2 linked regions of the Methylosarcina fibrata AML-C10 genome follow. The protein of the gene in region 2 binds, or shares a complex with, the protein of the main gene of each other region. Links are inferred from orthologs where the notes say so. Each region holds a gene or a part of one and is shown on either strand. Other genes may lie near its edges.

Evidence for each region. The genes of interacting proteins can lie anywhere in the genome.
Region 1: the proteins of tsaD (region 2) and tsaB are in contact, whole or in part, in a solved structure (PDB 4WQ4), measured with the Escherichia coli proteins. The link is inferred for Methylosarcina fibrata AML-C10 from one-to-one orthologs.

Annotation. Positions count from the first base shown.
Region 1 is NZ_KB889965.1:4,217,640-4,220,533, reverse strand. What follows is about bases 15-2,836. They hold tsaB (tRNA (adenosine(37)-N6)-threonylcarbamoyltransferase complex dimerization subunit type 1 TsaB), read right to left. Parts: upstream 1,857-2,836; coding sequence 1,173-1,856; downstream 15-1,172. Other genes in these bases: A3OW_RS0119775 (Bax inhibitor-1/YccA family protein), read right to left, coding at 2,602-2,836; A3OW_RS0119780 (hypothetical protein), read right to left, coding at 2,007-2,612; A3OW_RS0119790 (L-threonylcarbamoyladenylate synthase), read right to left, coding at 511-1,131; A3OW_RS0119795 (site-2 protease family protein), read right to left, coding at 15-494. Also shown: more of A3OW_RS0119795, read right to left, coding at 1-14; more of A3OW_RS0119775, read right to left, coding at 2,837-2,894. UniProt on the Escherichia coli protein: Required for the formation of a threonylcarbamoyl group on adenosine at position 37 (t(6)A37) in tRNAs that read codons beginning with adenine.
Region 2 is NZ_KB889965.1:4,617,970-4,620,951, reverse strand. The notes cover bases 73-2,982. They hold tsaD (tRNA (adenosine(37)-N6)-threonylcarbamoyltransferase complex transferase subunit TsaD), read right to left. Parts: upstream 2,078-2,982; coding sequence 1,067-2,077; downstream 73-1,066. Other genes in these bases: dnaG (DNA primase), read left to right, coding at 2,903-2,982; A3OW_RS0121880 (GatB/YqeY domain-containing protein), read left to right, coding at 2,427-2,879; rpsU (30S ribosomal protein S21), read left to right, coding at 2,180-2,413; A3OW_RS0121895 (symmetrical bis(5'-nucleosyl)-tetraphosphatase), read left to right, coding at 158-985; apaG (Co2+/Mg2+ efflux protein ApaG), read left to right, coding at 73-154. In the rest of the region: more of apaG, read left to right, coding at 1-72.

The DNA of each region.
Region 1 (2,894 bases), 400 kb from region 2 along the record:
GTGACTATCCGGCTTCCGTCCAGCGGCGGAATCGGCAGAAGATTCACCAGCGCCAGCACCAGATTGATCGATATGCCCGCGATGCCGGCATAGATCAGCGGCAGCGAAATCGCTTCCACGGCGATAATCACGCCCAGGCGGGCCAATAAGGCCCAGCCGACGGCCATCAGCAAATTGGCGCCGGGACCGGCCAGGGCGACCCAAGCCATATCTTTGAGCGGTTTTTTAAAATTCCTGGCGTCGACCGGAACGGGTTTGGCCCAGCCGAAGATGAAACCGGTACCCGACAGTAACAACAAGCCGGGAAGAATGACGGTTCCCAGCCAGTCGATGTGCTTGAGCGGATTCAACGTCAACCGGCCCAACTGATAAGCGGTGTTGTCGCCGAATTTCCTGGCGACCCAGCCGTGCGCGACTTCGTGCACGGTAATCGCAAAAATGACTGGAAGTATCCATACCACGATCCGCTGCATCAGCGTCAATTCATTCATCATAATTCTGTCGTCTCGATCAATCTAACATGGGCGCCATACCAATACCCTGCCGGATGATTTCAGGGCCTTTATTGGTAAATTCAATTACGGTGGTCTCGGCAAACTCGATATTGCCGGCATCGATCACCAAATCCAGTTGATGCTCCAGCCTTTCCCGAATTTCGTAGGGATCGGACAGGCCGTCGGTCTCTCCGGGCAAAATCAAGCTGGTGCTCAACAAAGGCTCTTCGAGTTCTTTCACCAGCAGCATCGCCACGGCATGGTCCGGAATGCGCACGCCGATGGTTTTTTTCCTGAGATGCTGCAGCCGGCGCGGAACTTCCCGGGTGGCTTCGAGGATAAAAGTAAAAGGGCCGGGCGTCAGCGCCTTGATCATTCGATAAGCGTCATTGCCTATTTTGGTAAAGGTCGATACCTGCGCCAGATCCTTGCAGACCAGCGTAAAGTTGTGCTTGTCGTCCAATTGCCGGATCCGTCGAATCCGATCCATCGACTGCTTGTCGCCGATATGGCAACCGATGGCGTACGAAGAGTCGGTGGGATAGGCGACGACGCCGCCTTCCCGTACGATCTCCACGGTTCGGTGGATTAGCCGCAGTTGCGGATTATCGGGATGAATTGCAAAAAACTGAGCCATTTTATCGAAAAACCGGAGACAAAGAAGGACATTATACCGTATTAGCGCTCCGATTCTTTTTTTGCAACCTGGTCCCGCAAATAAACGGGCATCGCTTCCTCGACCGGCACGGCCAGCCCCCGTTCGAAGCCATGCGCTCCCAAGCGCGCGACCGCGCCCGCTCTCGGCAGATGATCGGCTTCGATACCGTCTAGACGGCCCGCCAGCCGTTTCGCCAGTTCTTCCCGGTAAACGCCCCAGCCGGTGCCGATGCCGACCCCGCGGAGGTCGGGAAACTCGATCTTATCCGCCGGAATGACCCGTTCCGGGCCTATTAACTCGGCATAACCCTTCTCGCCTCTCCGATAGACGCCCCAGTAAATTTCTCCCATTCGGGCATCCATCGCGGTAAACGCCACCTCGGCCGAGTTCCGGTCGAAGAACTCTTGCGCCAAGGCCGCCAGCGTGGAAACCGGAACGATCGGCAAGTCGGCGCCGAAGGCAATGCCCTGGATGATGCCGGTGGCAATGCGCACGCCGGTGAACGAACCGGGTCCCCGGCCGAAAGCCAGTCCGTCCAGATCGCGGGGCCTAAGCCCTGCCTCCGCCATCAAGCCGTCGATCATCGGCAAGACCAGGCGGGTATGGTCCCTTTGGGTGCGCTGATAACGTTCGATTACGGCGCAATCGATCCATAGCGCCGCCGAACAGGCTTCGGTTGCGGTTTCCACCGCCAGTAATTTCATTGAGCTCGTCCCAAATCGTATTATGATACTCTAACCCGCCCTTGAAAAGGGAGCATCAAACCGGCTAAAAAAGTTGTCCGGAATCCGGGAGGCAGGGCTAAGGACGCACCTCGGGCCAGCCAGGCCACATACAGAAAGGAAGAACGAAGATTAAATCGTTCCGGACCGGCGGTTATCGGGAGGGGCGGCTTTTTCGAGCTGCCGGCGAAATTCTTCCAGTTGGCGCAGTAATTCCTCGCTGAACGACTTGAGCTGATTTTCAAAGAGCGGTATTTGCCGTTCCAGCTCCTTATTAATGGTATCGCCGATCGTCCTGAGGCTTTTGAAAAGCGCTCCCAAAGGCAGCAAGGAAAGATTGTCCAGCGTGGCCTGATAATCGACTTGCCATTGCCGATTTTCTTTCAATAAAACCGTTTCGAAAGACAGCACCTTGTTTTCGGGCTTTTTCAGGGTAAGAATCGTGAAGACTCTTGCATTGCTGCCGTCCACGTCCACCGAACCCGTGTCGACCGAGCCGTTTTCCAGATTTTGCTGTTTTACGACGAGATTTCGAGTCTCCGGCGTTGTGTGTTTTCTCGCGGACTCCAGATCGCCCCGCACCATGGCTTCCCAGAACGAAGCGGTCACCTGCTCCGGCGGAGCCACGGTCTGACAGCCGGACAGCACCCACAATAAAACAAAAAGCCCGGCGGTCGAGACCGGGCTTGTCTTAGTCGGCTTGAAAGAAACGGCCGAAATCGACGGCTTACTCGTCACCGCCGAATACTCCGAACAGTTGCAGCAAGCTCAGAAACAAATTGTAAACCGACACGTACAGCGACACGGTCGCCAGAATGTAATTGGTTTCACCACCGTGCACGATTTCGCTGGTCTGAAACAGGATCATGCCGGACATCAGCAAAATGAACATCGCCGATACCGCCAGCGACAGAGCGGGCAGCGTGAAGAAAATCGCGCCGAGCCCGGCCAGAAAGGCCACCAGGACGCCGACCATCAGAAAACCGCCCATGAAGCTGAAATCTTTCCGTGTCGTCAGAG
Region 2 (2,982 bases):
ACCGGGCGAATCCTTTTGTTATACCAGCGGCGCGATGATTGAGACTCCGGTCGGTACCATGCAGGGGGAATACCTTATGCGCTCGGACGAGGGTGATAATTTCAGCGCTCGCATCCCTCGCTTTACCCTGTCGATACCAAGAACCCTGCACTGATTTATGGCCATTTATGCCATCGGCGACATTCAAGGTTGTTTCGATGAATTGCTGAGACTCCTGGAGACCGTTTCTTTCGATCCCAAGGCCGATCAACTCTGGTTTACCGGCGATCTGGTCAATCGCGGACCCAAATCGCTGGAAACCTTGCGGTTCGTCAAATCGCTGGGCAATTCGGCCATCACCGTCCTGGGCAATCACGACCTGCATTTACTGGCCGCCGCCTCGGCGCCGGCCATCGCCAGGAAAAAAAATTCGCTGGACCCGGTTCTCGAAGCGCCGGATCGGGACGAGCTGCTCGACTGGCTCAGGCATCGGCCGCTGCTTCATTACAGCGACAATTACTGCCTGATCCACGCCGGCCTGCCGCCGCAATGGGATTTGCAACAAGCCTTACAAATGGCCCGGCTGGCGGAACAAGCCTTGCGAGCGCCGGATCATCAGGTTTTTATCGGCCGGATGTACGGCAACGAGCCCAGCCTCTGGTCGCCCGATTTAACAGGCATTGCCCGGCTGCGCTTCATTGTCAACTGCCTTACCCGCATGCGTTATTGCGACGAACAGGGGCGGCTGGACTTCGATCACAACGGCCCGCCGGGAACGCAACCGGATCATCTGATGCCCTGGTTCGAAGCGCCGAACCGCAAAAACTCGGAGTTACGGATTGTCTGCGGCCACTGGTCGTCCCTGGGGTATTACGAAGGACACAACTGTTATGCCATCGACACGGGCTGTCTCTGGGGCGGGCAACTGACGGCGCTGAGGCTGGGCGATCCGGTGCGGCGTTTCAGCATCGATTGCCCGAGGCGGCAGAATCCGAATAAATCTTAGCCGACTGCCGGCAGCCTACTCAGCGCGGCTCGGAAGAGCCGATTCATATCAAGCAACGGCCGGCGGCTTTTGGCAACTTCTTCAAACCGGAGCCAGATCACTCATGGGCCAGCGCGGCCGGGCCAGAATATCCAACCCTTGGTGCTGACCGGCCAGAAGGCGCTGACATCCCGCATAGGCAATCATGGCGCCGTTGTCGGTACAAAATTCGGTTCGGGGAAAATAAATGCGGGCCTTTTCCTTTTCCGCCATCACCGCCAGGGCACCTCGGATAGCGCGATTGGCGCTGACTCCGCCGGCGACCACCAGCCTGTTCAGTCCGGTCTGTTGAAGGGCTCTTCTGCATTTTATGGCCAGGGTATCGGCGACCGCTTCTTGAAAGGCGGCCGCAATATCGGCTTTATCCTGCTCGCATTTCGCACCGGCATGAAACGCGTTGAGCGCGTGCGTCTTCAAGCCGCTAAAACTGAAGTCCAGACCGGGACGGTCGGTCATCGGCCGCGGAAACTGAATCTTCGGCCGTCCTTCTTCGGCAAGAGCCGCTAAACGAGGACCTCCGGGATACCCCAGACCGAGCATCTTTGCCGTTTTGTCGAATGCTTCACCCGCTGCGTCATCCAGCGATTCTCCGAGCACCTCGTATCGACCGATTCCTTGAACCCAGACCAGCAAGGTATGACCTCCGGAAATAAGCAAGGCGACAAAAGGAAAATCCGGCGGATCTTGTTCCAGCATCGGAGCCAACAGGTGTCCTTCCATATGATGCACGGCCACCGCCGGAATTTGCCATGCCCAGGCCAGGCTTCGGGCCGTGGCGGCGCCGACCAGCAAGGCCCCCATCAATCCGGGACCCGCGGTATAGGCAATCCCGTTGATATCCTTGCTTTCCAGCCGGCTTTCGCGGAGCGATTGTTTGATCAACGGCACCAGTTTGCGGATGTGATCGCGCGAGGCCAGTTCGGGAACGACGCCGCCATAATCGCTGTGCATCTCGACTTGACTGTATAATAAGTGAATAACCAGCCCTTTTTGATCGTGATAAACGGCGACCCCCGTTTCGTCACAGGAAGTTTCTATACCTAAAACGTACATTGAGTTTTTGAAAATGGTAAAAAAATGGTATAATTAAAAGTTACGTACGTTTATATGGTACATAATTTTTAACTTTACATATTAACACATCTGGATCGATAAATGCCGTCAGTAAAAATCAAAGAAAACGAACCTTTCGATATCGCCATTCGCCGCTTTAAACGCGCGTGCGAGAAAGCCGGAGTATTGGCCGAAGTCCGCCGCCGCGAATTTTATGAAAAACCCACTTCGGAACGCAAACGCAAAGGCGCCGCTGCCGTCAAGCGCCACCTGAAGAAACTGGCGAGAGAGCGCTACGCGCTAAAAAATCTGCGTCGCGGCCGTCCTGCGGTTTGACAAGGCTGCCATGATGGAATCATCAATAACGGATCGCATCAAGGACGACATGAAAGCCGCTATGAAAGGCGGCGACAAATTCAGACTGGGCGTGATTCGTTTGATTCTGGCCGCCATTAAGCAGGTCGAAGTCGATGAACGGATTACGGTGGATAACGACCGAGCCATTCTGGTGCTGGACAAGCTGCTGAAACAGCGGCGCGAATCCATCCGGCAGTTTACCGACGCCGGCCGGCTTGATCTGGCGGAAGCGGAAGAGGCCGAGGCGAAAATAATCCAGGAATTCCTGCCGCAAGCCCTGACCGAAGCGGAAATCGATGCAATGATCAACGAGGCAATTGCCGAGTCCGGCGCCGGGTCGATCAAGGACATGGGGAAAGTTATGAGCTTGCTGAAAGCCAGAATGCAAGGGCGCGCCGATATGTCGGCAGTGAGCAACAAAATCAAGGCTGCATTATCGGCTTAGGCGCTTCCGTTCCGGTATCGGCCATGTCCGGCGGCAGAATTCCCCGCACCTTTATTGACGATCTTTTAGCTCGGGTTGATCTGGTCGATTTGATCGATACCCA